One region of the Qipengyuania sp. RANM35 genome, then DNA from elsewhere that is predicted to be linked to it. Evidence: predicted binding sites of a transcription regulator. Region 1 holds the regulator's gene; each other region holds the start of a gene.
What was found. Region 1 encodes LexA, which represses DNA repair genes until DNA is damaged. Its sites were predicted from a motif close to GTTCCNCNCTTGTTCT; they were not measured.
Positions count from the first base shown of each region.

Region 2: a site for LexA is predicted at 2,111-2,126, ahead of RAM60_RS07100 (ATP-dependent helicase). Genes of this name have one in related genera too.
Region 3: a site for LexA is predicted at 3,636-3,651, ahead of RAM60_RS02815 (deoxyguanosinetriphosphate triphosphohydrolase). Genes of this name have one in related genera too.
Region 4: a site for LexA is predicted at 5,943-5,958, ahead of RAM60_RS04705 (putative DNA modification/repair radical SAM protein). Genes of this name have one in related genera too.

Region 1 covers NZ_CM196433.1:1,164,256-1,171,718, forward strand. The annotation lists gene pip (prolyl aminopeptidase) at 1-260, shown strand, start outside; gene RAM60_RS05900 (anthranilate synthase component II) at 320-934, shown strand; gene trpD (anthranilate phosphoribosyltransferase) at 931-1,923, shown strand; gene trpC (indole-3-glycerol phosphate synthase TrpC) at 1,920-2,705, shown strand; gene lexA (transcriptional repressor LexA) at 2,844-3,533, shown strand; gene RAM60_RS05920 (ComEC/Rec2 family competence protein) at 3,563-5,731, opposite strand; gene gltX (glutamate--tRNA ligase) at 5,853-7,313, shown strand; gene RAM60_RS05930 (citrate synthase) at 7,324-7,463, shown strand, end outside.
Region 2 covers NZ_CM196433.1:1,403,308-1,410,770, reverse strand. The annotation lists gene RAM60_RS07100 (ATP-dependent helicase) at 1-2,103, opposite strand, end outside; gene RAM60_RS07095 (hypothetical protein) at 2,223-2,825, shown strand; gene rsmD (16S rRNA (guanine(966)-N(2))-methyltransferase RsmD) at 2,921-3,466, opposite strand; gene RAM60_RS07085 (pseudouridine synthase) at 3,463-4,230, opposite strand; gene RAM60_RS07080 (aromatic ring-hydroxylating oxygenase subunit alpha) at 4,249-5,412, opposite strand; gene RAM60_RS07075 (AmpG family muropeptide MFS transporter) at 5,486-7,213, shown strand; gene RAM60_RS07070 (hypothetical protein) at 7,248-7,463, shown strand, end outside.
Region 3 covers NZ_CM196433.1:564,241-571,703, forward strand. The annotation lists gene RAM60_RS02795 (SO2930 family diheme c-type cytochrome) at 1-558, shown strand, start outside; gene RAM60_RS02800 (alpha/beta fold hydrolase) at 555-1,556, shown strand; gene RAM60_RS02805 (aspartate/glutamate racemase family protein) at 1,612-2,301, shown strand; gene RAM60_RS02810 (S8 family serine peptidase) at 2,435-3,562, shown strand; gene RAM60_RS02815 (deoxyguanosinetriphosphate triphosphohydrolase) at 3,693-4,853, shown strand; gene RAM60_RS02820 (NAD(P)H-binding protein) at 4,846-5,547, shown strand; gene RAM60_RS02825 (bile acid:sodium symporter family protein) at 5,568-6,545, shown strand; gene RAM60_RS02830 (ABA4-like family protein) at 6,549-7,001, shown strand; gene RAM60_RS02835 (fatty acid--CoA ligase) at 7,095-7,463, shown strand, end outside.
Region 4 covers NZ_CM196433.1:927,437-934,899, forward strand. The annotation lists gene panB (3-methyl-2-oxobutanoate hydroxymethyltransferase) at 1-229, opposite strand, end outside; gene RAM60_RS04675 (amino acid permease) at 367-1,947, shown strand; gene RAM60_RS04680 (pyridoxamine 5'-phosphate oxidase family protein) at 2,020-2,505, opposite strand; gene RAM60_RS04685 (hypothetical protein) at 2,653-3,441, shown strand; gene RAM60_RS04690 (Y-family DNA polymerase) at 3,444-5,027, shown strand; gene RAM60_RS04695 (hypothetical protein) at 5,030-5,371, opposite strand; gene RAM60_RS04700 (PilZ domain-containing protein) at 5,425-5,823, opposite strand; gene RAM60_RS04705 (putative DNA modification/repair radical SAM protein) at 5,961-7,205, shown strand; gene RAM60_RS04710 (UdgX family uracil-DNA binding protein) at 7,202-7,463, shown strand, end outside.

The DNA.
Region 1 (7,463 bases):
ACCACTATTTTCGCAATGGCTGCTTCCTCGAAGAAGGCCAGTTGCTTGATAATGCATGGAAGCTGGCGGACATTCCCGGCGTGATCGTCCAGGGCCGACACGACTGCTGCACCCCGCCCCGCTCGGCTTGGGACCTCAAGCAGGCCTGGCCCGAGGTCGAACTGCAGATGGTGCCCGATGGCGGGCACCTCTACACCGAGCCGGGCATCACCGACGGGCTTGTGCGGGCGAGCGACAGGTTCGCTGGCAAGCAGGCGTGACGTCAGGTCCAGCTTATCTTGCTTGATAGAGCGGCCTCGCGCCGCCATTGACGCCACGAATGACCGACAGCCGTACCATCCTTGTCATAGACAATTACGACAGCTTCACCTTCAACCTTGTCCATTACCTGATGGAGCTGGGCGCAGGCGTGGAGGTGGTTCGCAATGACGCCATTTCGGCCGGCCAGGCGATTTCGAGCGGCGCTGCCGGGTTCCTGATCTCGCCGGGGCCATGCACGCCGAACGAGGCCGGCGTCAGTCTCGACCTCGTGGCGGCATGCGCCGATGCCGGAAAGCCGTTGCTCGGCGTATGTCTCGGACACCAGTCCATAGGGCAGCACTTTGGCGGCAATGTGGTCCGCGGCGGGCTGATGCATGGCAAGACGTCACCCGTGACGCATGACGGCAGCGGCGTCTTCGCCGGACTGCCGTCACCTTTCACTGCTACCCGTTATCACTCGCTGGTGGTCGAGGACATTCCCGACGAGCTGCTAGTGAATGCAACCAGCGAGACGCCCGGACTCGACGGCAGCAGCGTAATGGGATTCCGCCACCGGGAACTGCCGATCCACGGCGTGCAGTTTCACCCCGAGAGCATCGCCACCGAGCACGGCCATGCCCTGCTCGCGAACTTCCTCGCGCTCTGCGGGATCGAGGCGCGCGAAATCGCATGAAGCACCTGCCGCTTGCCGTTCCGCACATGACCGAAAGCGAGGCCGAGGAGGTCTTCGGCTGGATCCTCGACGGCGATGCCAGCGACGAGGAGATCGCCCGCTTCCTCCTCGCCATGACCGAGCGCAGCGAGACTGCCGACGAGATCGCCGGCGCGGCGCGGGCCTTGCGAGCGCGCTACATCCCCGTGGCCGGGCCGGGCAACGCGATCGACGTATGCGGCACCGGTGGCGACGGGCACCACACGCTCAACGTCTCGACCGCCGTTGGCTTGGTGGTTGCTTCCTGCGGCGTGCCTGTAGCGCGACATGGAAACCGGGCGATTTCCTCGCTTTCGGGTGTGGCCGACACGCTCGAAGTACTCGGGCTCGACATGGCGGCAGCAGGGCGGACTGCGGAAAAGACGCTGGCCGAACTCGGCATCTGCTTCCTCTTCGCACCCAACCACCACCCGGCGATGGTGCGCATCCAGCCAATTCGCAAGCAACTGGGCCGGCGGACGATCTTCAACCTCATGGGTCCGTTGTCGAATCCGGTCGGGATCAAGCGCCAGCTGATCGGCATCGCGCGCCCAGGCTACGTCTCGATCTATGGCGATGCGACCGCACGCCTTGGCACGGAGCGAACCTTCATCGTCTCGGGCGACGAGGGGCTGGACGAGCTGAGCCTCGCCGGAGGCAACGAGATGGCGGACGTAACCGGGCACGAATTTGCCATGAAGCGCGTCGATGCGACCATGGCGGGATTGGATCACGCTCCGCTCGAGGCGATCCGTGGCGGGGATCCGGCACATAATGCGAAGGCACTGGCCGCGCTGCTCGACGGCGAACAAAGCGCCTATCGCGAGACGGTGAAGTTCAATTCCGCCGCCGCGCTGATGGTCGCCGGGCGTACTGACGACTGGGCCGAGGGTGCTGAGCTGGCGGCCGAAGCATTGGATTCGGGAGCGACGAAGTCCCTTCTCTCGCGCTGGATCGAGATGGCCCGATGAACAAGCTCCTCGAAATCTGCGCCACCAAGCGCGAGGAAGTTGCAGCGCGCAAGGCGATGCGTTCACTTGCCGAACTTGCGGCATTGGCCAGCGAGCAATCCGCACCTCGCGGTTTCAGGGCGTCACTTGAGAAAGCGCAGGCAGAAGGCTTCGGACTGATCGCAGAAGTGAAGAAAGCTTCGCCGTCCAAGGGATTGATCCGGGAAGACTTCCATCCCGCCCAGCACGCACGCGACTATGCCGCGGGTGGTGCGGCATGCCTCTCCGTCCTTACCGACGCGCCGTACTTCCAGGGGCACGAGGATTATCTAGTCGCGGCCCGCGCTGCTTGCGACCTTCCCGTCCTGCGCAAGGATTTCATGGTCGACCCGTGGCAAGTCACCGAAGCGCGTGCAATCGGAGCGGACGCAATCCTAATCATTGTCGCAGCCCTCGAGGATGCGGAAATGCGTGAAATCGAAGCGGCCGCGATTGAACATGGCATGGACGTGCTTGTCGAGGTTCACGACGAATCCGAAATGGAGCGAGCGTCAGCGCTCGAATCGCGCCTTATCGGAGTCAATAATCGCGATCTGCGGACGTTCGTCACCGACCTCGCGACTACCGAAAGTCTGGCTCCCCTGGCGCCAGAGGGCACCTTGCTGGTAGGGGAAAGCGGTATCGCAACGCATGCCGATTGTGTTCGGCTCGCTAGTGCCGGGGTGCGCAGCTTTCTCGTCGGCGAGAGCCTGATGCGACAGGGCGACGTCGCATCTGCAACGCGCGCACTGCTTTGCGGCTAGCGGGACGTACCACGAACACTTGTTCCACACCCGATAGCTCGAAAATGGCTGAATTGCTTGACTTGGCGATTCGGGTTGCCTAATTGTTCCACATTCGTTCACACGGTTGTGAACAGGCGACACGGGAGTTTCGCAGTCATGCTGACCGCCAAGCAGCACGAGTTGATCCGCTTCATCCAGCAGAAGCTGGAGGAGACGGGAATTTCGCCCAGCTTCGAAGAAATGAAGGAGGCGCTCGACCTCAAGAGCAAGTCCGGCGTCCACCGCCTGATCTCCGCGCTTGAGGAACGCGGGTTCATCCGGCGCCTGCCCAACCGGGCTCGTGCGCTGGAAGTCGTGAAGCTTCCGGAAGACGCCGTAACCAGCGCGTCACGGCCGCGGGCTGCAAATGACGCGGTCATCGCTGCTGCCGCACCTCGCGCTCCGGCCCCAGCTCCGGCCAACGACATCATCGAGGTCCCGCTCCACGGCCGCATTGCCGCGGGCGCGCCGATCGAGGCCATCGAAGGTCAGTCGAGCATGCCTGTCCCAGCTGCACTGCTCGGTCCGGGTGAACACTATGCGCTCGAGGTGTCCGGTGACTCGATGATCGAGGCAGGTATTTTCGACGGTGACTTCGCCCTCGTCCGCCGCACGGACAGTGCTCGTGACGGAGAGATCGTCGTGGCCCTTGTCGACAACGAGGAGGCGACGCTCAAGTACCTGCGCCGTGAGGCGGGTCGTGTTCGGCTCGATCCGGCGAATGGGGCCTACGAGCCGCAGATCTACGAACCGCATCGGGTCAAGGTTCAGGGCAAACTCGCAGGTCTGCTACGACGCTACCATTGACCGGAGACGACACTGCGCTCGAAAGAAGCTCAGTGTCCGGCAAATGTCTTAGCGGGACTGCTTGCGGCGCGCTCTTCTTTCGGGAAAGGCGCGCCGTCCTTCTTCCAGATTCGCTCGTGCGGTGACCACCAGCCATGCCCGCCTTCTGCTTGGGCGACCGTTTCGATCCGTTCGCCAGAAAGGTAGAGGGCAGTTCCACCCTCCTGATCGAGAAAGCGCCGATCGATCCGCACCCATCGCGGTTTGCACGAGCGCGGAAGGTATCTCTGCGCGATTACGATATCGACTTGTGCGCAGGCGGTCGCCAGCGCTCTTTCCTCGATCAGGTTACGGCTCCGGGCGATCAGCAATCGCCAATCGCGCCGCGATCGCTCGATCGTCACGATGCAGAAGTCATCGCTACATCTCGCCTTGTGCCAGTCCGCTAGAGCAATGGGCTCGCTCCTTGTTGCGGCGATCTCCATGAGGTTGTCCCGCGCGTAGCCCCCCTTGCTTTCGCGCAGGACGATCAGCGTTTCTCCCGCTTCCACGATGCCAAGGTCCTGCCCGTCGCGCGTCACCAGCACGTCGGGCATCGGGGCGACCAGCATCCAAAGCGTTCCAACCATGACCGGGACCAACCCCCACAATCTCTTGGTACCGTGCCACAGCGCCAACCACAGCGCCCCGGCAACGAAGAGAAGCATAGCCGTCAGGGGAACCGGGGGCGAAAGCCGCACGGCCCCTGGCTGGTCGGCCACGAAATGCGCGATGGCAAGCAAGCCCTCGATCGACTTGCCAGCAAGCCACCAGACCGGTGCCCCGGCTCCAACCACATCGAGCATCAGGGCCAAAGCGACCAGCGGCATGGAAACAAAGGTCACCAAGGGAATTGCCAGCAAATTGGCAAATGCGCCGTACACCCCCGCACGGTGAAAGTGGAACAACACAACCGGCATCAGCGCCAGTTCGATGACCATTCCGGTCACGAACAGCATGACCAGGCGCCTGCCCCATTTGCGTATTAGCCCCTCCTCGCGGGGAGTTAGGAATAGCTTCACCGGCTCGCAGTTGTGCAGCGCTACGATGGCGATCACGGCGGCGAAGCTCATCTGGAAGCTCGGCCCGACGAGAGATTCCGGCCACAGTAACAGGACTGCCAGCGCTGCCACTGCGACCATGCGCATGGACAAAGGCTCGCGCCCCAATGCCAATGCGATCAGCACCAGCACTGCCCCGATACAGCTGCGAACAGTCGGCACCTCCGCGCCTGTCAGCAATGTATATGCGATCCCCATTCCCGCACCGACAACCGCCGCCACCAATGGCAGACGGACGCGCAGGGCCAGCCATGGCCACAGCGCAAGCAGCCGCAAGGTCAGGACATATGCAGCCGCGATGACTGCACTGACATGCAATCCGCTGATCGAAAGCAGGTGCGTCAGGCCAGCATCGCGCATGGCCTCCTCGTCCGCTTCGGAGATGGCCCCGCGATCTCCGCTCGCAAGAGTAGCTGCAATAGACCCGGCCCCTCCGGAAAGCCGGGCCCGCACGAATTCGGAAAGGCCTCGCTGTACTCCAGCGAGCTTCGCACTTCCCTCCCCAGGGCTCTCGACCAGTTCCACATCGCCGACCACCGCACCCGTCGCAGACAATCCGTCGAACCAGGCACGCCGGGCGAAATTGTAGGCCCTTGGAACGATCGGCGGTGCCGGCGGCATCATGCGCGCGGCAAAGCGTATCCTTGCGCCCTCCCGGAAGGCCGAGGAGTCCCGCTCAAGGGGAAGGTTTATGCGATAAGCAAGCGCCCTGCCGGTCTCCGGATCACTCGCCGCGACTGTAAGGCGCACCCTTCCCTCCGCCGGCTGTTCATCGCGTTCGATTATCCGGGCGTCCATTCGCTCGAAGCGCGGTGCAGCGATGGGCTCGGCCCCGATCATCTCCGAGCGCAGCCAGACAACCGCGATGCCGACTACAATCGCCACAGCAACGGCAACCGTGGCATAGAGCAGGTGAGCGCGCCCATCCCGGCTCCGCCACAATGCAATCGCACCCGCGGAAAGGAGGGCCAGCATGCCCATGGCCGCCAACCATTGCCAAGGCGAGGCGAGACCGAACCAAGCCCCGATACCTGCTGCGAAACCAACGGTAATCCATGGCCCGCGATCGAACCTGGCCGACGCGAGCAACCCTTCCGCACCCTCCGCGAATCTGGACAAGAGCGCGCGCATGCGCCAAGGGCGCGGCACGACCCGACGGACGTGATCGTCCGCCTCCCCCATCGGTATCAAGGGCGTCCCCCGCGTCGCCATGTAAGTGTTTGAAAGGAAGCGAGAGACAATGGCAAGCGATAGTGTGAGCGGCGCCGGAAAGACTGCCGGACAGGTCGTCACCCGCTTCGCTCCCTCGCCCACCGGATATCTCCATATCGGCGGTGCGCGCACGGCGCTCTTCAACTGGCTCTATGCCCGCCATCATGGTGGCCGCGTGCTGCTGCGGATCGAGGACACCGACCGCAAGCGCAGCACGCAGGACGCGATCGACAAGATCATCGAAGGGCTCGACTGGCTCGGTCTCGATTTCGACGATGCGCCCATGTTCCAGTCTGATCGCGCGGAGCGTCATGCCGAGGTTGCCCACCAGCTTCTCGCTGCCAGCCATGCCTACAAGTGCTTCGCCACGCCCGAGGAACTGGAGGAAATGCGCCAGCAGCAGCGAGCCGCCAAGCGGCCCTTGCGCTATGACCGCCGCTGGCGCGACCGCGATCCGTCGGAAGCTCCGGCGGGTGCGCCCTACGTTATCCGCCTGAAGGTGCCGACCGAAGGCGCGACCACAATCGACGATGCGGTCCAGGGCAGGATCACCGTCCAGAACAGCGAGATCGACGACTACATCCTGCTGCGTTCGGACGGCACGCCGACCTACATGCTGGCGGTGGTGGTGGACGACCATGACATGGGAGTCACTCACATCATTCGCGGCGACGACCACATCAACAACGCGTTCCGCCAGCTGCCAATCATCCGCGCCATGAACGCCATCGAGGGCAACTGGCCGGATCCGGTCTACGCCCACGTGCCGCTGATCCACGGCCCCGATGGCGCGAAGATGTCGAAGCGTCACGGCGCAGTCGGTGTCGAGGCCTATCGCGACGAGGAAGGCGTGCTTCCCGAGGCGCTTTTCAACTACCTGCTGCGTCTCGGTTGGGGCCATGGCGACCGCGAGGAGATCACCAAGGAGGAAGCCGTCGAGCTTTTCGATCTCGACGGTGTCGGCAAGGGCCCGGCGCGCTTCGACATCAAGAAGCTGCAGAACCTCAACGGTCACTACATCCGCGAGGCCGATGACCGACGCCTGGCGCTGATCGTGGCCGAAAAGATCGGTCCGAAGGCGGATGTGGAATTGCTCACCAGGGCCATGCCCGTCCTGAAGCTGCGTGCGAAGTCCACCAATGAACTTGCTGAAGGTGCTGCATTTCTCTTCGCAAAGCGGCCGCTGACGATGACTGAGAAGGCGGCGGAACTTCTGGACGACAATGCACGGGAACTTCTTTCCGGCCTGTCAAAAATGCTGCACCTGCAAAATGACTGGACAATCGAGGGACTTGAAGCCACTACGAAATCGTATGCGGAGACGCTTGGATTGGGTCTCGGCAAGCTCGCGCAGCCCATGCGCGCAGCATTGACCGGTACGACAACGTCGCCCGGTATTTTCGATGTGCTGGTCCTGCTGGGAAGGGATGAGGCGCTCGCGCGGATCGACGCGCAGGCCCGCTCGGCAGAAGCAGCAAAGGAAGTTTGAGGAGAAACGCGTGGCCGACAAGCAGGCAACTCTCGATCTCGGTGGCACGACCCACCAATTCCCGGTTCTTGAAGGCAGCGTCGGACCCGATGTCATCGACATCCGCAAGCTGTACGGCGAGACCGGCGCATTCACTTACGATCCCGGCTA
Region 2 (7,463 bases), 240 kb from region 1:
GGCATCGTAACCGGTGCTCAGGGCGCGCTGCCAGCCGGGGCCCCGCGCGGTGGAGCGGTCCGGACGGCTGGTGGAAACATGTGCGAAAGGATCTTCGTTCTCGGTCCAGTTCGCCCGCCAAAGGGAAGCGCCGCCAGCCATCGTGGTCTCGCGATTGACCGTGTCCTGCGGAAGCTCCTCGATGAACCGGCTCGGGATGGAGCTGGTCCACTGCCCGTAGATGCGGCGGTTTGCCGCGTGTAGGATGGTGCAGCGGCGTTTCGCGCGGGTTATCGCGACATAAGCGAGCCGCCGTTCTTCCTCGAGGCTGGCGAGCCCGCCTTCGTCGAGCGCGCGCTGGCTCGGGAAGACGCCTTCCTCCCAACCGGGCAAGAAGACATGGTCGAACTCCAGCCCCTTGGCGGCGTGCATGGTCATGATGGTGACCTTTTCGCCATCGTCGCGCGCATCGTTGTCCATCACCAGGCTGACGTGTTCGAGGAAGTCGGTGAGCGTTTCGTAATCTTCCATCGCCCGCGCGAGTTCGGACAGGTTTTCGAGCCGGCCAGCGCTTTCGGTGCTGCGATCCTTCTGCAGCATCTCCTCGTAACCGCTCTCGGTCACGACCATGCGAAGGAGTTCGGATGGGGTGACCTTGGTCGATTGGTCGCGCCAGTGCGCGAATTGTCCGAGCAGTCCGATAAGGGTGTTGCGCGCGCGGGGAGGCAGTTCGTCGCTGTCGGCAAGATCCAGGCTGGCAGCGGCGAGCGGCGCCTGGATCCGGCGCGCATGGCGGCGCATTGTTTCGAGCGCCTTGGCCCCGAGGCCGCGCTTGGGCTGGTTGTGGATGCGCTCGAATGCGAGGTCGTCCGCCGGTTGCTCGATCACGCGCAAATAGGCCAGCGCGTCGCGGATTTCGGCACGCTCGTAGAACCGGAAACCGCCGACGATACGGTAGTTGAGCCCGATCTGGATAAATCGGTCCTCGAACTCGCGGGTCTGGTATTGGGCGCGCACGAGGATCGCGATCTGGTCGAGCGGGGCACCCTCCGCCTCCAGCCGCTCGATTTCCTCTCCCACGCGGCGGGCTTCCTCCGGTCCGTCCCACACGCCGATGACGCGGACCTTCTCGCCTGCCGGCAGTTCGGTCCACAGCGTCTTGCCGAGCCGTTCGCTATTGGCGTTGATGAGACCTGAAGCCGCAGCAAGGATTTGCGGGGTGGAACGGTAATTCTGTTCGAGCTTGATTACCGCGGCTCCGGGAAAATCCTTTTCGAACCGCAGGATGTTGGCGACTTCTGCGCCGCGCCATGAATATATGGACTGGTCGTCGTCACCGACCACGCAGATGTTCTTCCGGCTCTGTGCGAGCAGGCGCAGCCACAAGTACTGGACCTGGTTGGTGTCCTGGTATTCGTCGACGAGGATGTATTTGAAGCGCTGCTGGTACTGCTCGAGCACGTCATGGTGGGTGCGGAAGATATTGAGCATATGGAGCAGGAGGTCGCCGAAATCGCAGGCGTTCAGTTCCTTCAGCCGGTCCTGGTACAGCTTGTAGAATTGTGCGCCGCGACCATTGGCATAGGCCTCGTTCTCGATCGCATCGAGGTCACCGGGGTTGAGACCACGGTTCTTCCACCTGTCGATCAGCCCCGCCAGTTGCTTGGCAGGCCAGCGCTTCTCGTCGAGGTCGTTCTGCTGGATGAGCTGCTTGAGGAGACGCAATTGGTCGTCGGTGTCGATGATCGTGTAATTGCTCTGCAACCCGACCAGTTCGGCGTGGCGGCGAAGCATGCGGGCGCCGATCGAATGGAAAGTGCCGAGCCAGGGCATGCCTTCAACCGCATCGCCGATGTGGCGTGCGACGCGTTCGCGCATCTCGCGTGCCGCCTTGTTGGTGAAGGTGACGCAAAGAATCTCGCTCGGCCACGCCCGTCGCATTGCGATGAGATGTGCAAGCCTTGCGGTAAGGGCAGCGGTCTTGCCCGTGCCCGCACCGGCCAGCATCAGTACCGGCCCCTCGGTAGTAAGAACCGCCTCTCGCTGGGGCTCGTTCAGGACAGCCGCATAGGCGGGAATCCGCTGGTCCTGGCCAGTTTCCGAAGGGGCGGGGAGGTCCGACATGATCACCGGAACAGCTAGTGAACGCGGACCCTGAGCGCAAGGGCGCACCGTGCAGGTCCCCGGAACCCTTGGCCACGCTCCGGCGTAGTGGAGGCAATGACAATTCTGGAGAGCTTACAATGAACAAGCTGTTTTTCGCTGGCGCTGCCGCGCTCGCCTTTACCGCTATCCCTGCCGCAGCGCAGGACGTGGCCGTCGATGCCCAGGGCAATGTCTATGTCCTGACCGAGGTCCAGCAGAGCGATTACGACGGCTGGCCGGTTGAACGCCAGACCGCTTATCTCGGCTGGCCCTATGGCGTGCAGGAATATTACTGGACGCTCACCCCGACCCAGCTCGATGGCTGGTGGGTGCTGACGGATCCGCAGCGCGTCAGCGTCTATGAAATGACGCCCGACCAGCGCGATATCGCCTGGACCCAGATTGCGGCGCAAATGAACAAGAGCACCACTGCCGCGGTCGCCACCACGGCCGCAGCTTCGGCCAGCACGATGCAGCCGCGCTTTGTCAGCAACGCCGTCGTGCAGACAACCCCTGCAGCGGACACTGCTGCAACCGGCGACGACCTGCCGGTCTGCACGCCGCAGCAGCAGGACAACTGCATCAACTCGTGGGAAAAGAACAAGACCGGTAACCGTCCGCTGAACTACTGGCCGGGTCGTCCGGCGAGCGAAATCAGCGCCGATCGCGGTACGCTGCCGGTCGACAAGCCGAACGACTAACCCGGTTACGTCCAGCGCGCGAAATTCCCATGGGGAGTTGTGCGCTGCGCTTGGAGGGGGCGGGGCCGCCGCGGCGGTCTCGCCCTTTTCGATTCTCAGGTGTCGAGGCGAAGAATTGTCAGCTTGGCCTTGCCAACCTTGCGCTCCGCTTCGACGCGCAGCGACTTCAGCGAAACCTCTTCGTTCGACCTTGTCTCGAGCGCGATCCATGTCGAAGCATCGATCCAGCCCAGCCGTAGCATTCGGTCGAGCGCGACAATTCCCGCTCCCGTTTCGTAGGGCGGATCGAGCAAGATTAGCTCGTGGGCCTTCTTGGCCGGGCCGAGCGACAGCACCGAGCCCTGTTGCACGGTCGCCCGCTGGCGCGCGCCGAGTGCGTCGATATTGGCACGTATGGCCCTGATCGCGGAAGCATCCTGCTCGACGAAAAGGCAGGATGCAGCGCCACGCGACAATGCCTCCAGTCCGAGCGCGCCCGAACCTGCAAACAGGTCGAGTACGTGCAGGTCCTCGAAACTTCCGAGCCTGCTCGCCAGTATATTGAAGAGGGTTTCGCGGGTGCGATCCGCCGTAGGACGCGTCAGGTCACCCGGAGGTGCGACGAGCTTTCGTCCTCGCCATTCGCCGGCGATAATCCTCACTTGCGGAAACCGCGCGCCAGTTCGCGCTTGAATGCCTCGACATCGCCACGCTTGATCTCTGTCGCCCGACCACGCGGGAGGTCGCCGATGTGGAACGGGCCATAGCCGATGCGCAGCAGGCGGTTCACCTCAAGCCCGAGGTGTTCGAGCACGCGGCGTACTTCGCGGTTCTTGCCTTCTCGCAGGGTCATTTCGATCCAGCGGTTCCGGCCCGATCCGCGCTCAAGGTTCGCTTCGATCTGCCCGTAACGGATGCCGTCGATTTCTACCCCTTCGATGAGATCGTCGAGCTGCTCCTGGGTCACGTCGCCGAAGGCGCGGGCGCGATAGGTGCGGGGGACGCCTGTGGCGGGCAATTCCATCGCGCGCTTTACCTCGCCGTCATTGGTCAGGAGCAGGAGACCCTCGGTGTTGTAGTCCAGGCGGCCCACCGGCATCACCCGCCCCGCGTCCTTGGGCAAGGCGTTGCGCAGGGCATCGTAGATCGTCGTGCGCCCCTTGGGATCGTATTCCGTGGTCAGCATTCCGGCTGGTTTGTGAAAAGCAAAAAGGCGGGTTTCCTGCGCCTTGCCAACCGGTTTCCCGTCGACAGTAACTCCGTTCAGGTCATTCAGCTTCACGGCAGGTGTGTCGAGCACCTTGCCATTGAGCGCGACACGGCCCTCGGCGATCATGCGCTCGATTTCGCGGCGACTGGCCACGCCCGCACGCGCGAGCAGCTTGGCGATGCGGTCGCCTTCTTCGGGAAGTCGGTTGTCGGACATGGCCGCGCGGTTAGGCCTTCAGTTGGCCGCGCGCAAGGCTTCCTCGACCGTCTCGTGAAACCGCCTGATGCCGCCCTCCATCGTCCCCAGCGTCAGGAACGGGATGGCACCGGTCGACAGGCCCTGCTGACCCAGCTCGGCGGCACGGAAGTCTTCGGAGGCGAAAACCCCGCCGTCGAGCAGTGCCCAGCTGCGCTCCCAATGGTCGCGCGCCTTGTCGGTTGCCGGGTGCTCGGGAATGAGCATGAAGTCCTCGACCAGTGTGTGGTCGTGCGACTGGGGCATCATCACCATGAGGTTGATGTAATCGGGACTGGGTATGACAAGCGCGCCGGGCAGCATCTGGTAGGCGAAGGTAACGACACGGCGCAGCTCGCCCATGTTCGCAAGGTCGACGCCCTCCATTTCTTCCAGCCTTCCGACCGCGCTGCGCGAATGCGGGCCGATCATGTCACCGCTGGTCGCACCGTCCTTGAAGAACGGCCCGATCGTCTTCGCGTGAAGGCGGGTGACGTGATAGCTCTCGAGGAAGGCATCCATGATGAGCTTCCAGTTGCCCGCGACCGAATGGGTCTTGCGACGGAACAGTACCTGTTCGCCCATGCCGAGCGCATCGAAGTCTTCGCCAAGCTTTTCCGCCAGCGCGAAGTCCGCCGTATCCTCACGCGGGCAGAACCAGATCAGGCCGCCGGTTTCCCGGGAAGGCAACTCGACCAGGCCGTAGCCGCCCTTGTCGAGATCAGGGAAGGTGTCGGGGCGGGGCAGGGCGAGAAGCCGCCCGTCCACCGAATAGGTCCACGCGTGGTAGGGGCAGACGAGTTTCTTGGCGCATTGCACCTCGCTGCCCTCGACCAGTCGCGTGCCGCGGTGGCGGCAGACGTTGAGGAAGACATGGACCTGACCCGACGCATCGCGAGTGATGAGGAGGGGACGGCCCGTGGCGTCGTGCGGCACTGCCATGCCCGGATCGGGCAACAGCGCCGAGGGGCACAGGATTTGCGGCAGGCGGTCGTAGATCGCCGCCTTCTCGCGTGCCCAGTATTCAGGATCGGTATAGACCTGCGCCGGCACGGTGCTCGCATCGGCGGCATCGCGCTTCCGGCCTTCGGCGATGTCGCGCGCGAGTGCGATCATTCCGTCGGTCGGGCGGCGCGAGGAATTTTTGGTGTCGACAGCGCTCATGACGCCAGTTCCTCTCGCTCTCTCTCGGGGCTAGTGTCGCAAAAAACCGGCGCAAACGGAAGGACGCTAGGGAATGGCTGAGGTCGCGGAGAAAAAGAAGATATCGGGCATGCGCGCGCTCGGCATGGCGCTGGGCAATCGCAAGACCGGCTTCATGCTGCTGTTCGGCTTTTCCAGCGGCCTGCCATTCGCCCTGTTTCTCGGCACGCTGTTCGCTTGGCTGACCGAGGCCGAGGTCGACCTGGAGACGATGGGCATCTTCTCGCTCATCGGCCTTGCCTATGCCTTCCAGTTCCTGTGGTCGCCGCTGATCGACAAGGTTGACCTCCCGCTGCTGCGCAAGCTGGGCAAGCGCAAGCAGTGGATCGTGCCGATGCAGCTGCTGCTCGGTGCGATCCTCGTGACGATGAGCCTGCTCGATCCGAAGAGCCAGCTCGGCATGTTCTCGCTCCTCGCGGGAATTGGTGCCTTCGCCAGCGCAACACAGGACATTGCAATCAATGCCTGGCGTATCGACGTGGCGGACGAGAAGGCGACGATCGACATCCTCTCCACCGTCTACCAGATGGGCTACCGCCTCTCCTCGCTTGTCGGTGGCGCACTCGGACTCATCATCGCGGCACGCATTGGCTGGCCCGAGACATACCTGATGATGGGCGCGATCCTGCTGGTGGCCGGAGCAATCTGCCTCATGGCTCCGAATGCCGACGGGGATGCTACCCAGACCAGTGCCGTCGGCGACGAGCAGGTTCGTGCGCTGCGCAAGGCCGGCGAGATCGAGCCGGCAATCCGCAATCGCGCGCTGGCGCTGGTCGGTCTGCTGTGGGCAGGCGCAATTGGCGTGGTGCTGGCCTTCATGATCATGTCGATGACCTATGCGCCCGAAGACCGCCCCAATCCGACCGACTTCACCTTGAATGTCGGCCCCTGGATTATTGTCGCCACGATCGTGCTGCCCGCACTCATCGCGGGCTGGCTTGCCTCACAACAGCGCAAGGGCATGCACCTGCTGGCGGAAGATGCTCCACCGGCTTCGGGTACAGCCTATGCACTCGATCACCTGTACCGCGCACTGGTCCTCCCGCTCGTCGAATTCGTCGGCAGGATGGGTTGGTCTCTGGTGCTCATCCTTGCAGTCGTGCTTACCTACCGCATCTGCGACGCGATCTGGGGCACCTTCGCCTATCCGTTCTATCTCGGTGAGTTGCAGTACACGAACGACGAGGTGGCCTTCGCGTCCAAGTTCTTCGGCGTCGGCGCCATCATCCTTGGCCTCGCCCTCGGCGGTTGGCTGCTGACCGTGGTTGGGCGGATGCCGACGCTGCTCCTCGGCGGGATCCTCGCTGCCCTGACGAACCTGCTCTACGCCGACCTCGCCGCAGGCGGAGCGAACATGGGCGCGCTGAGCCGGGCGATCGGTTTCACCGGGCTGGTCGAAAGCTTCCCGGGTGGCTCTGAGAAACTTGCCCGGCTGATGATCACCATCGGCTTCGAGAACCTTGCCATCGGCATCGCGGGGGCCGCCTATATCGCGTGGCTGTCCTCGATCGTCTCGAAGAAGTTCAGCGCCGTCCAGTATGCTCTTCTTTCGTCGCTGACCTTGCTCGTTGGCACGCTCGGGCGCGGGGCGCTGGGCGAGATGATCGAGAAGCAGGGCTTCTACGATGTCTTCGTCCTCACCACCTGGATTGGCCTGGGTGCTGCTGTGCTCGTCTGCATCGAGTGGTGGCGCGAAAGCCGGTCGAAGGCTGCCGCCGGGATAATCGCTCCGGAAGCCGGCGAGACCGGGCAGACCGGTTAAGCCATGTCTAACCATTTTCGCGTATGGGTCAGGAATGAGCGCGGTGCCGAACCCTTCGGATGATCACTCCAAGCGCGATTTCCTTCGGGTGGAAGTCGGGCTGGCCGCGCAACTCATCACCCTCGAAGGTGCTCCGAAGAGCGTTCGAATTCTCGATTTGTCACAAGGCGGCGCGCGCATCGGGGTGCCGGAGAGCATGTCCACAGTGGGCATTCGCGACTGCTTGCTGAGCTGGCTCAGCTTTGAGGCC
Region 3 (7,463 bases), 600 kb from region 1:
GCGCGGCTCGACCTCTTCACGCCGAAAGGTGAGGCGATCAGCTACCGCGTGCCCAACAAGAACCAGTGCAAGGAATGCCACGGATTGGACGGCGTAGTGACGCCGATCGGTCCCAAGGCGCGCAATCTGTCGCGCGACTGGCTCGCGGCGATGGTCGATGCCGGGCACCTCGACAAATTGCCCCAGGATGCCGACCAGCTTCCCGTGTGGGAGGATCGCGAGAGCGCCAACCTCACGGCCGCGGCGCGCGCCTACCTCGACGTCAACTGTGCCCATTGCCACCGGCCCGGAGCAACGGCATCGAACAGCGGACTGGACCTGCGTTGGGAACAGCAGGACCCGCACGCGATCGGCATCGGCAAGCGACCAGTGGCAGCCGGACGTGGGGCAGGCGGAAATTTGTTCGACATTGTCCCCGGTGCACCTGACAAGTCGATCATCGCTTATCGTATGAGCACAACCGAGCCGGGCGTTGCCATGCCGGAGATTGGCAAGGAGACGGTCGACACCGACGGGCTGGCCATCGTGCGCAATTGGATCGAGGAGATGGCCCCATGAAGTGGCTCTGGCGCATTCTTGGCATACTGCTTGGCCTGCTGGTCGTGCTGTTCTTCGTGTTTCGGGTGCCCGATACCGATCCTGCCGAGATGCGCGCGAAATATGCCACTGCCCCGTCGCAGTTCGTGAAGCTCACCGACGGCCGTGAAATTCATCTCCGCGACGAGGGACCGCGCGATGCGCCCGTCATCATCCTGCTTCACGGCTCGAACGCGGACCTTTCTGCTTGGCAGAAATGGACCGAGGCCCTGCGCGACAAGTACCGGGTGATCCGCTTCGACCAGCGTGGCCACGGGCTGACCGGACCTGCGCCCGGTGACGATTACGACCTCACGGCCTTCGTCAATGACGTCGACGAGGTTGCAGATGCACTGGACGTCGGGACTTTCACCTTGGGAGGCAATTCGATGGGTGGCGGGATCGCGATGGGATACGCCATCGCCAATCCCGACAGGCTCGACGCGCTTATCCTCGTCGATGCGGGCGGAGCTCCGATCGAGCGTAAGGGTAGCGGAAATCTTGCTTTCACTCTCGCAGGCAAGCCGGTCATCGGCGACTTGATGAGCCAGCTCTTGCCGCGTTCGCTTGTCGAGAAGAGCCTGTCGCAGAGCGTATCGAACCAGGCCGTGGTGACCCCCGAGGCGGTCGATCGCTATTGGGAGATGGCTCGCTATCCAGGCGCGCGCGCGGCCACGCGCAAGCGCTTTTCTACCCCCCGAAGGTCCTTCTCGGCGGAAAGCGTCGCTGCGATGCAGGTCCCGACGCTCGTGATGTGGGGTGAAGAGGATGCGCTAATCCCCTATGACGCGGCAGGCTGGTACATGGACCATCTCCCCAACGCAAAGCTGGTTCACTATCCGGGGATCGGGCACCTTCCGATGGAAGAGGCACCGGAAAAGAGCGTCGCAGACCTGACGGCTTGGCTCGACGAGGTGTTGGCGAACGGTAACCCGACTTCTGCGGAACCCGAAGATACGCCGTCCGTTTCTACGCCTTAGGATCGTTTAAGGGCCGCACGGTTGACCGTCGGCTTCAAGGGAAGGGGCGCAGGGTTTGCGGAAATTGGGGTTGATTGGCGGGATGAGCTGGATCTCGACCCGCGACTATTATGAACGCATAAATCGGCTGGTGCAGAAGAGGGTTGCTCCGATGGCGGGCCCGCCAATGCTCATCGAGAGCCTCGACTACCTGCAGATTTACCAAGCGAAGCAGGTAGAGGATTGGGATGCCGTTGCCACCATCCTGATCGATTCAGCACGGCGGCTTGAGGGCGCCGGGGCCGAGGGGCTGGTGATCGCTGCGAACGCAATGCACAAAGTGTACGACCGCATAGGGGAAGCCGTGTCGATACCGGTGCTCCATATCGCCGACAGTGTCGGTCGGGCGATGCAGGAGGCCAACTGCAAGAGCGCGGCGCTGCTCGGCACGCGATATGTCATGACCGAAAGTTTCTATCGCCAGCGTCTCGTCGCGCACGGTGTAGATTTGCTTCCTCCGCAGCCCGAAGACGTCGAGATGGTCGATGGCATCATCTACAAGGAACTTATGCTGGGCCGCGTGACGCGCGATGCAGAGCGGGCAATCAAGACGATGATTACGATGAAAGAAAAGGAGGGGGCGGAAGCGATCGTCCTCGCCTGTGCCGAACTCGAACTGGTGGTCGATACCGATGCAAATGTTCTGCCGGTCTTCGATTCCACGACGATCCACTGCAAGGAAATTGCCGACTGGATACTCGAATGATGCGTCAATCGGTCAGGTATCGTTAGAAAAGAGCGCGAAGAATTTTTTTCAACGAAATTTACCATGACGATATTGATGCAAAGTTTTTTGTCGGCATGATGTACCTTCCTAACTCTGGGAAGGGACTCACAATATGAAAATTACCGTTGGTCGCATGGCGGCCGCGAGCGTCCTTGCGCTTGCGGCAGCGGGGATGTCTGTCTCGGGTACGGCCCAATCGGCCCCCGCAGCAGGCTCCAAGATAGAGAATTCCTACATCTGCGTTTTCAACCCCGGTCTCGTCGCCAAGGGCAACGTCAAGGCCGAGGCGGCCCGCTCCGCCAACGCTGCTGGTGGTGGTGTCGGCCACACCTACCAGAACACCATTCGCGGCTTCTCCATCAACGCATCAGCCCAGGGCGTTGCGAAGATGCAGGCCAACAACCCGCGCATCGCATTCTGCGAGCAGGACCAGGTCATCACCACTATGCAGAGCGGCAAGCCGGGTGGCGTGACCGCCCAGGCCGAAACGCTGCCGTGGGGCATCCAGCGCGTTAACGGCGGCCAGACCGGCGCGACCGGTCGAGCGATCGTTATCGACACCGGTGTCGACTTCACCCACCCCGATATCAACGTGAACACTTCGCTTGCGCGCAACTTCACCAAGGATCGTGACGGAAACGATCTGAACGGCCACGGCACCCATGTCGCAGGTACCATCGCTGCCATCGCAGGAAACGGTATTGGCGTTATCGGGGTCGCTCCGGGCGTTACGGTTATCCCGGTCAAGGTTCTCGACCGTCGCGGCTCGGGTTCGAACAGCGGCGTCATCGCCGGTATCGACTATGCAGCAAGCATTGCTGCAAGCGGTGATGTGGCCAACATGAGCTTGGGTGGCGGCTTTAGCCAGGCGCTCAACGATGCAGTCATTGCCGCAGCCGGAAGCGGACTGAAGTTTGCCCTGGCCGCAGGCAACGAGAGCACGAGCGCAACTACCAAGTCACCTGCATCGGCCAACCACCCGAACATCTACACAGTGTCGTCGTTCGCACAGGGTGACAATTGGTCGAGCTTCTCGAACTATGGCAACCCGCCGGTCGATTATGCCGAGCCGGGTTCGTCGATCTACTCGACCTACAAGGGAGGCGGCTATGCCACCCTGTCGGGCACCTCGATGGCCAGCCCCCACATGGCGGGCCTGCTGCTCCTTGGTGCCATCCGCAGCGGCGGTTCGGTCAACAATGACCCCGACGGTAACCCGGACACCATCGGCATCCACTGATAGGGTATCGAAATCGGGAGGGGCCGCGCGGCATATGTCGCGCGGCCCTTTCTTTTTGCCGATAAGCAGGCGGGTTCGCTTTTCGTTCACGTTGTCGCGCGCGGGTACCTGACCTAAGCCGCTGCCACCCATGGAAAGAGCCCGCTACGCTGCCGACCCCGCCAAGTCCCGCGGGCGCGAATTCGCCGAAAACCGCGACGGAACCCGCGGTCCTCGCAGCGAGTTCCAGCGCGACCGGGACCGGATCGTTCACTCGATCGCCTTTCGCCGCCTGCGCTCGAAGACGCAGGTCTTTATCGCACCGGACGGCGACCATTATCGCACGCGCCTGACGCATAGTATCGAGGTCGCGCAGATTGGCCGGGTAATAGCGCGCGAACTCGGTCTGGACGAGGACCTGACCGAAGCCCTCTGCCTTGCTCACGATATCGGCCATCCGCCCTTTGGTCATGCAGGCGAGAAGGCACTGGAAGAGGCAATGACCCACGCAGGCGGTTACGACCACAATGCGCAGGGTATCCGCACGCTGGCACGGCTCGAGAGCCCGTATTGCGAACACGAGGGCCTCAACCTCACCTGGGAAACGCTTGAGGGCATGGCCAAGCACAACGGCCCGGTCGACGCACCACATTGGGCTTTGGCGGAGGTCGACGCTGCCTTCCCGCTCTCGCTTGGCGAATGGCCTTCGCTTGAGGCCCAGGTCGCGGCAATTGCCGACGACATCGCCTATGACAATCACGATATCGATGACGGCTTACGCGCCGGATTCCTCGAGCTTGACGACCTGCTTACGCTCGACTGGCTCGGCGACCAGTGGCGCGCGGTGGAGCGGCGGTTCCCGAACGCATCGCGTGACCGCCAGCTGCGCGAGCTCGTGCGTACGCAGATCGGTACCATGGTCAACGATGTACTGGTGCAAACGCGGTCGCAATTGGGTGGCATCGACAGCGCCGAGGACGTGCGTGCCGCCGGACATGCTCTGGCGACTTTCTCGCCCGCGATGCGCGACCAGGAACGCGGTCTCAAGCACTTCATGTACGAGCGGCTCTACTATCACCCCGACCAGCTTTCGACAGCGGAGCGGGCGCGCGACGTGATTGCGCGCCTCTTCGTCGCCTATAGTCAGGATTCATCGACGATGCCCGATGACTGGCTTTCGCAGATGCCCGCATCCGAACCGCATCGCAGCCGCCATATCGCCGACTTCATTGCCGGCATGACCGATCGTTACGCCATCGACCAGGTGCGCCGGATTTATGGTCGCGCACCCGAAGGTTTGAGCAATGTCTGAGACAATCCGTATTGCGCTTGTCGGCTCGACCGGCCTGATTGGCCGCACCGTCATGCAGGCTTGCGTAGGGCGCGAGGACTTGCGCCTTACCGCTATCGCCCGGCGCGAGGCAAAGCTGCCCGAAGGGGCGCGGATGGAAATGTTCGTCGCAGACCCTGCGCAGTGGGACGAAGTGATTGAGGCGATCAAGCCGAAGGCGATCATTTGCGCGCTTGGCACGACATGGAAGAAGTCTGGACAGGACGAAGCGGCATTCCGCGCGGTGGACCAGGATCTCGTCATGGCTGTCGCCAGGGCCGCGAAAGAGCATGGTGTCGAACGTTTCGTTCACGTCAGTTCGGTCGGGGCGGACTTCGCGTCGAAGAACTTCTACCTTCGCGTCAAGGGCGAGGTCGAGCGGGACCTTGGCAAATTGCGACTGGGACGCCTCGACATTCTGCGCCCCGGATTGCTTCGCGGGACGCGCGAGAACGACCGAAGAGTCGCGGAACGCTTGGGGATTGCAGCTGCGCCCTTGGTCAATCTTGCCCTGCAAGGGCAGTACCGCAAGTACCGTGCCATCAAGGCGGAGACAGTTGCCGACGCTGCATTGGCTCTTGCCAAACGAAACGCCAGGGGGCGCTTCGTGCACGATAACGATGCGATTGTCCGCGCGGCCAAGAGTTTGCCGAAGATCGGTGCCGAAGACGACTAGGAATCGAAGGGGGAGGGGGCATGATCGGCTGGGCGACGCGACTGTTCGCATTCTGGACGCTAGCCGGGACCATGCTCGCATGGTTCTTTCCGCCGCTGTTCCTCTGGGTTGTCGACGGTAGTATCGTTCCCTTCGGCCAGCCGCTCGTCAGTGTCATGCTGGGCGTGGTCATGCTCGGCATGGGACTTACCCTGACCCTCGATGATTTTAGGGGTGTGCTGCGGATGCCGCGCGCAGTTCTTGCCGGAGTGGTGCTCCAGTTCTCGATCATGCCGCTCGCCGGGATCGTACTGGCAACATTGCTGGGTCTGGAAGGCGGGTTGGCCGTCGGCCTCATCCTCGTCGCCTGCTGTCCGGGCGGCACGGCTTCGAACGTCATTTCGTACCTCGCGCGTGCCAATGTTGCTCTTTCAGTGGCGATGACCATGGCATCGACCCTGGTCGCCGTCGTCGCCACGCCGCTGCTGACAGGCTGGCTTGCGGGCGTGTTCGTCGAGATCGATCGCTGGGCGTTGTTCCGCTCCATGATCGCCGTCGTGCTCGTGCCCGTCGTTCTCGGTGTCGCGCTGCGTGCCCTGATGCCCGACGCAACCCGAAATATCGAACCGATTGCTCCTCTAGTCTCCGTCCTTCTGGTCGTCCTGATCGTCGGAGCAATCGTTGCGCGATCAAAGGACCTGATCAGCCAGCACGCCGGGATCCTGTTGCTTGCCCTGTTCCTTCTGCACGCGGCGGGATTCGCCTTGGGATATTTGCTGACGCGTGTTCTTCGCTTCGATGAAGAAATAGCGAGGACAGTCAGCATCGAGGTGGGAATGCAGAACAGCGGCCTCGGGTCGACGCTCGCCTCCACGCCAAGTTTTGCAGCGCAATTCGCCAACCCCTTGCAGGCCGCGCTGGCTCCCGTACCCAGCGCGATATCGGCAGTCTATCACGTCGTCATCGGCAGCCTGCTCGCCTCGTGGTGGCGGCGCCGGACGGAAGAAGAGGAAGTTTAGATCATGTGGCAAACTGCATTCGGGATCGCGAACCTGCTTGCCATGGCAATGTGGGCGGCACTTATCCTCCTGCCGCGCAAGCCCGCGCTGCTTGCGGCTATCCTTTATCTCGGCGTGGGCCTGCTGTGCCTTGCCTATGCTCTCGGCATATCGGCCATCCTTGGCGGACTGGTCGACCCGAAGGGCCCGGGAGGCGGAACCGTCGATTTCACCACGATTGAGGGTGTCCGGTCGATCTTTGCCAGCGACGGCGGTGTGACAATCGGATGGATCCACTACCTCGCCTTCGATCTCTTCGTCGGGCTGTGGATCGCAAGGGATGCGGATGCCAAGGAATTTTCCCGCCTGGTGCAGGCGCCGATCCTGTTTCTCACATTTATGGCCGGTCCCTTTGGCCTGGTTGTCTGGCTGCTGGTCCGCGAAAGGCGGGCCCGGAAGAATGGTCGCTGGGAATAGGCTGCAAAGGCCAAAGCGGGGCAGGAATCAGGTTGCCTAATGCAACCGGCGTGGCATGATGTTCATCAAAGCTGATAACAGCGGAGAGGATTGATGGCAGCGACGCAAAAGCTCACGTTTGACGAGCTTATCCGACACTGGGCGCAGGAAAAACCCGATGCGGTCGCGCTGGAGCAGGAAGGTGACGCGATTACCTTCGGTGAGCTTGAAGTGCGCTCCCGTCAGATTGTGTCCATGCTTGCGTCGCATGGGGTGGGCAAGGGCGACAGGATTGCCTGGCTGGGCAAGAACGCGCGCCACTATTTCGAGCTCTTCTATTCTGCCGCGCGCGTCGGTGCGGTAATGGTCCCGATCGGGTGGCGCCTCGCCCCGCCGGAGATTGCCTATATCCTCGGCGATACCGGGGCGAAGGTCCTGTTCATCGACGAAGGTTTCGATGAACTCGCGGCAAAGGCCTGCGGC
Region 4 (7,463 bases), 240 kb from region 1:
GCAGACCATAAATTACCTGCCCGAGCGAATCCCCGACGAGCAGGAGATCGCAATGCCGATCGAGAATTTGGGCTTGTCGCGCGGTGTATGCCGTCAGCATGACGAGTGGTTCCCCCGTCTTGCCGTCGGTCTTGCGTGTGCGGATCTTGGGCACCGTAAGGCGCTTCATCGGCCTGGGAGTCGGATTGGCGCGGCTGGTGCTCGTCTCGAGCTGGAAGGTCGTTGACATGGCGAGCCTTCTAGACGCGCCACTTATGAGGGGAAAGCCCGCAGTTTGCGCCTTGTAATGGAACGGTCTTGCGTTAGGGTCCCCTCCCATTCGCGAAGCGCGGCAAGGCTGCGCCGCCAATGGGAGGAATAATCCACATGCTCCTGGATAGGGTCAAACCGCTGGACGCCATTCTGGCAACGGCGGAGAAAAAATCGCTCAAGCGCACGCTCGGTTGGTTCCAGCTAATGCTGTTCGGCATCGGCTGCGTGATCGGAACCGGTATCTTCGTTCTCACCGCAGCAGGCGCGCAGAAGGCCGGTCCCGGCCTCATGCTGGCTTTTGCCATCGCAGGGTTCGTCTGCATCATCGCAGCGCTCTGCTACGCTGAGATCGCCGCAATGATCCCAGTCGCTGGATCTGCCTATACCTACAGTTATGCCACCATGGGCGAGTTTCTTGCGTGGACGGTCGGTTGGGCGCTGATCATGGAATACGCCATTGCCGCAGCGGCCGTTTCGGTCGGCTGGTCAGGCTATTTCAGCGGGACCTTCCTGAACGAGTTGTTGGGCGTAACCCTTCCACCATGGCTTGCTGCAGGCCCGCTTGCGCTTGGCGGCGCACCAGGTGGCCTCATCAACCTGCCCGCACTTCTGATTGCCTTGCTGGTCACCGGATTGCTGATCGTCGGAACCAGTGAAAGTGCCAAGGTCAACGCCATCCTCGTGGCAATCAAGGTAACGGCGCTGACGGCCTTCGTTGCGCTGACTTTGACAAGCCCCGAGTTTGATGCTGAGCGCTTCAACCCGTTCCTGCCTGCCGGGATCTTCGGTGGCTGGGGAACGGGCGTCGGTGCGGTGGGCGCCGCTGCAACGATCTTCTTCGCATATGTCGGCTTCGACGCGGTTTCTACCGCAGCGGAAGAAACGAAGGATCCGCAGAAGAATGTGCCGATCGGCCTCGTCGGCTCGCTGCTGTTCTGCACGGTGTTCTACATCCTCGTTGCTGCTGGTGCTGTTGGCACCATCGGTGGCCAGCCGATCATGGGTCCGAACGGAGTGCCGTTCCCTGCCGGTTCCGAAGAGCTTGCTCGCCAGTGCGCTACCTACGCTGCGGACCAGCTTCCGCTAGTCTGCTCTAACGAAGCTCTCGCTCACGTTCTGCGCCAGATCGGATGGTCGGGCATCGGTAACCTGCTCGGGATTGCGGCGTTTCTCGCGCTGCCTTCGGTCATCCTCGTGCTGATCTTCGGCCAGACCCGCATCTTCTTCGTGATGGCACGTGACGGCCTGCTGCCCGAAAAGCTCAGCACGGTGCACCCCAAGTACAAGACTCCCCACATCGTCACCATGATGACGGGTGGTGCAGTTGCATTGGGAGCAGCCTTCTTCCCTGTCGGGAAGCTGGCCGACATCTCCAACGCGGGCACACTTTATGCGTTCATGATGGTAGCCATCGCTTTGCTGGTCCTTCGTCGGCGTGACCCGGAGCGCAAGCGCGCCTTCCGTGTGCCGATGGCGTGGATCATTGCTCCGCTGACGATTGCGGGCTGTGTGTTCCTGTTCCTTAACCTACCGATCGACGCGATGCTCTTCCTTCCCGGATGGGGCGTACTCGGTATCATCGTCTACTTCCTTTACAGCCGTGGCAGCAGCCATTTGGGCCGTGGTATCGTCGAGGTCGTCGACGATGTTGCTGGTGAGGAAACCCAGATTCCGATCCACCCGCCGGCGGACTGAGGTTTCGCCTAGGTAAAAAAGAAGGGCCGCCCCCTCTCGGGAGCGGCCCTTTTCTTTTGTGCGGCTGTCAGATCAGATGTCGACTGCTTCGACGTGGCGCTTTTCCGCCTCGTCGTGGATGGTCATGCCCAGCGCCATCTTGGCAGTGTTGAGTAGGCCGATGTCCATACCCCAGATTTCTGCCTGTCCGAGGTCCATGCGCAGGAAAAGCAGGTCCGGATCGTCTTTGCCGCCGTCGTACCATGCCTTGACGAAGTTGTTCCAGAACTGCTCGAAACGTTCCTGGCTGGTTTCGACCGAGAGCGTGCCATCGAAGCGGGCGAACAGGTCATGGTCCTTGGCGGTGAAGCTAGCCTTGGCCTTGCCGAGCTTGGCGAAGTCGCTCTTCTTCTGGGTGAAGAACCAGATCGCGCTGTTGGCATCTTTGTCGAGCTGCGCGGTCATGGGCACCGAAGTGTCCGACTGACCTTCGAGTTCAAGGAACAGGAACGGCGAGTCTGCCATCGCCTTCCAGAACTTCTGCTTCAGTTCGTCGGGGTTGCCTGCGGAGTTTTTCATGAGGGGGCCTTTCGTGATTGCGTTTGTCTTTCATACGCATGCGGGGGGCGGGACGTTCCGGCGTTCACGCTCGGACGGGGCAGGGCACGGATGAATTGCCTATTAGACCGACATGGAACATAATAGGAACATACGAGTCGATTCCCTATGATCCATACTGATCCTGCTCCACTGCCTTTCACGGCCTTTGAGGATGTCGCCGCGATTTCCACGCGGCGCAGTGCCCGGTGGCGTCCGGGGCTGGCTGCGCAATCCGGGCCAGCATTGCACAGCGAAATCTTCGCCTCATCGCGCGAAGGGGCGGGCGCGGCGGTGGCTCTGGCGCTGGCCCTAGACGACTGGCGCAGCATTCCCCGTGGGGAAGTGCGTAAGGAAGAGGACCGCCGCGCCGTGCTGTGGGTGCAGACGCGCGAGGCAGCGCGACTGAGTGGGCGCCCCTATCGTGCCGGCCTGCCGCGGGAACTGGCGACAAGGCTAATCCACGTACTTGCCGACAAGCCGGAGGATGCGCTCTTTGCCCTGGAAGAGGGTTTGCGCTGCCGCGACCTCGCCTTCGTGATCGGGGAAGTGTCCGGCAATCCGCGGGCGCTCGATTTTACCGCCTCGCGGCGGCTGACGCTGGCGGCGCAAAAACACGGTGTGCCGCTGTTTCTCGTCCGTCTCGATGCTCAGCGCGACCTGTCTTCGGCGCGGATGCGCTGGGAGGTGATCTCGGTGCCTTCAGCACCGCTCCGCTGGAACGCGCAGGCGCCAGGCGTACCGGCATGGCGGGCCGAACTGTTCCGCGCCCGTACCCATGCGCCGGGCGAATGGCTGCTGCACCAGGACGGTGTTCGACTGAAGGCAATGCGCGAGCGGGCCGCGGACAACGACACCGAAGGCGCGATGGACTGGACTGCGGGGCTGCAGCGCAGGCGGCTTCCGCAAGGGGCGTGAACATGATCGGGCACGGCAACGACCGCCCGCGCAGGATACTGTCGATCTGGCTTCCTGCACTGGCGATGGATCGCTGGCGGCAGGGCGGTGGGAAAGAGCGTCGCGAGTTCGACAGGCAGCCGCTCGTCCTGATCGCCGACACTGCGCACGGACCCCGCATCGAAGCTGCCAACCGTCCCGGGTCGGAAGCCGGCGCACGACCCGGAATGATGCTGGCGGACGCACGCACGCTGTGCCCGCAGCTCATTACCGCGCCTTCCGATCCAGCGGGTGATCTTGCCTTTCTCGAGAGCCTTGCCGTCTGGGCGCAGCGATGGGGGCCGTGGTCGGCGCTCGATGCGCCTGACGGGCTGCTGGTCGATGTAACCTCGGTCCCGCACCTCTTCGGCGGCGAGACGAGACTGGTCGAGGATGTCCATAATGCCTTCGCCCGCCGCGAACTGGCAGTGCGCACCGCCATCGCGCCCACCGCAGGCGCGGCTTGGGCGCTGGCGCATTACGGGCCGCCGGGCACGATTGTGGAAGGGCACGAGGAAATCGCGCGTGCCCTGTCCGACCTGCCCGTCGCGGCACTGAGGCTCGACAAGGATGTGGTCACCGTGCTGCGCCGCCTCGGCCTCAAGCGATTGGGCGAGATTGCGACCATCGGGCGCGACGCGATCCAGCGGCGTTTCCGCAACCGCAAGTCGCCTGCGGCCAATCCGCTGATCCGGCTCGACCAGCTGCTCGGCCTTGTGCCCGAGCCGCTGTTGCCCGTGGTGCCGGTGCAGACGCCGCTGGTTCAGCGTCGACTGATGGAGCCGATCCGCCACCGACAATTGCTCGACACGGTGGTGTCCGATCTTGCCGCCGACATGGCACGCGAACTGGAGGGCAGGGGGTTGGGCGCGCGGCGCCTCGAACTCGGCCTGTGGCGTGTCGATGGCGAGGTGGTCGTACGCCGCCTCGAAATGGCCGCAGCGACGCGCGATCCGGCGCATATCGTGCGACTGTTCGCGGCCAGGCTAGACGATGTCGACGCTGGCTTCGGGATCGAGATGCTGCGCCTGCGTGCCAGCTGGGCCGAACCGCTCGCGCTGGAGCAGGGCGATATCGAGGCTGTGGCGGAAAGCCACGGGACTTCGCTTTCCGCGTGCATCGACCGGCTGACTGTCCGCCTCGGCCCGCGCGCGGTCAGCCGGCCGGTTCCCTTTGCCAGCCATTTGCCCGAACGGGCGCAGCGCTGGCAGCCTCCACTCGACCCGGAACCGGCTTCACAAGGCTTGCTCGCTTTTCATGAAAGGCCACTGAAAATGCTTGAGAAACCTGAAATGATCGCGGTGCTCTATGCTACCCCGGACGGCTACCCCCAACGCTTTCGCTGGCGCGGTTCCGTGCACGAGGTGGTGCGGGTGGAAGGTCCGGAACGGATTGCGCCCGAATGGTGGCGCGAGCGCGGTAGTACGCGCCTGCGCGATTACTACCGGATCGAGGATGACCATGGGCGCCGCTATTGGATCTACCGCCAGGGCATCATCGGTGACGGGAGGGGTAACGACCGCAACGGCGGGCTGCCCGACTGGTATCTGCAGGGACTCTGCGCCTGAAATCAGGCGGGCTGCTCGGGAGCGGGTTCTTCCGTAGGCTCGTCAGCAGCTTCTTCCGGCAGGACAGGCTGTTCCTTGCCATGCTCGATCTCCGACTTCTCGGGGAAGAGGGCGCTGATCCTGCAAATCTCATCGCCACGCAAAATCGTTGCGGCCACGCGGGATTGTTCCATCGCCTCGGGCGTGTTGTTGAACGGCGGAACGACCGTCTGCGCTGGTGTGCAAGTCCGCGGGGCCGGATGGGCATCATGCGCCGCCTCCGCGTGCTGGTCTGCAGGCTCGTCGGACGCGATTGCGGGTACGGCAAGCATCGCGAGGGCAGAAAAGGCAAGAATGGCGCGCATAGGTTCCTCCGAACGGCCCCATGCCCCCGATCGCCTTGCCCGCGACTGAATGCCTATTCCGAGCGGAGGAACTCGCTTCGGCGCGACCGTTTCTGGCCGAGCGGGATATTCCCGAAGTTGGCTACCGGCCCGCTGGGCGCCTCGACCGTCTGGCTGGCATGTTCCACTACCGCCATCGGGATCGGGCGTTCGAAGATCAGGCCGCAGCTGTTGTCGTTGACCCAGACGACCTTGCAGAAATGCTCCTGGTCCGCCCATTCGAGCAGGCCGGAAACGCCTTCCACGGGCGGGTTAGGCGTGTCGAGGCGGGCACCTGCCTCGGAAAGGTCGCTGAGGCGGCCGATGCGGTCGCCACCGAGCATCTTGAGCCGGGCAGGGCAGTCCACAGCATATCTGCGGCTCGCGCGGCGTTCCGGCTGCGCGACAGCCGCATTCCTCCGAAATAGCGCCACCCATGTCCTCCTGTTGTCGGGCAAGGATAACGCCTTGGGTGGTTAAATGCGCTCTCACGGGGATGGTGAGCGCAATTTAACCATGACGATTGCCTTTTGTTATTGGCGAAGGATTGTTGAGAACATATAAGGAACAAATGTCCTCGCAATCGGTCCTTCAGAAGCTGGAAATCCTTGCCGACGCGGCGAAATACGATGCCTCCTGCGCTTCGTCCGGCACGGCCAAGCGCAACTCGATGGGCGGCAAGGGGATCGGCTCGACCGAGGGGATGGGCATCTGCCATGCCTATGCGCCCGATGGCCGTTGCATCAGCCTGCTCAAGATACTGCTGACCAACCACTGCGTGTTCGACTGCCATTACTGCGTCAATCGCAAGAGCTCGAACGTGGCCCGCGCGCGCTTCACGCCGCAGGAGGTGGTCGACCTCACGCTCGCCTTCTACCGGCGCAACTACATCGAGGGGCTGTTCCTGTCGTCGGGCATCGTGAAAAGCTCGAACCACACGATGGAACAGCTGGTAGAAGTCGCACGCATCCTGCGGGAAGAACACGATTTTCGCGGGTACATCCACTTGAAGACAATCCCCGAGGCGGATCCGGAGATCGTTCATCAGGCGGGCCTCTACGCCGACCGTGTCTCGATCAATGTCGAACTGCCGACCGACAGCGGCCTGACCCGCCTCGCGCCCGACAAGAGCGCAGCGCAGATCGAAGGCGCGATGGGCAAGGTGAAGGCCGATCTCGTCGAGGCGAAGGATGCGAGGAAGCGTTTCCGCCATGCGCCACGTTTCGCGCCTGCGGGCCAGTCGACGCAGATGATCGTCGGTGCCGATGCCGCGACCGACAGCGACATCGTGGGCAAGGCGAGCCGGCTCTATGACAGCTTCAAGCTGCGCCGCGTGTACTACAGCGCTTTTTCGCCGATCCCCGATGCCAGCGCGGTCCTGCCGCTGAAGCGCCCGCCGCTGATCCGTGAGCACCGGCTTTACCAGTCCGACTGGCTGATGCGCTTCTACGGCTACAAGCCGTCCGAGGTGATGCAGGCAACCGAGGCAGACGGGAACCTGCCGCTCGACATCGACCCCAAGCTGGCCTGGGCGCTCAAGTTCCGCGAGCAGTTCCCGGTTGACGTGAACCGCGCTTCCAAGGAGCAGCTACTGCGCGTCCCTGGGCTTGGTGTGAAGGCGGTGGGCAAGATCCTCGCCAGCCGCCGCCATCGCACGCTACGCCTCGATGACGTGGCGCGCCTCACGCTGTCGATCACCAAGGTGCGCCCGTTTATCTGCACCGTCGACTGGTGGCCCGTGCTGCTGACCGACCGCGCCGACCTGCGCAGCCTGCTCGCGCCGAAGACCGAGCAGCTGGAGCTTTTTGTCGCATGACTGTTAAACAGGCCCTTGGGCTCCAGCACGTCCGGCTCGGTACCTATTACGTCGTCAACCTGCCCGAGGCCGACGATTTCGACTTCTGGCGCGAACGGGCCCGTGCGCTGGTGCAGTGCGAGGTGCCGCCCGACCGCATTGCCTGGGTCGAACCGGGGGGCAGCGGCGACCTCTTCTCGCATGGCGAGCGGCGGATGCCGGTCCCGCCCGTCGGTGCGCGTCCCGTCCGCGCCAATCGCCGCTTCGTGCAACTGGCGC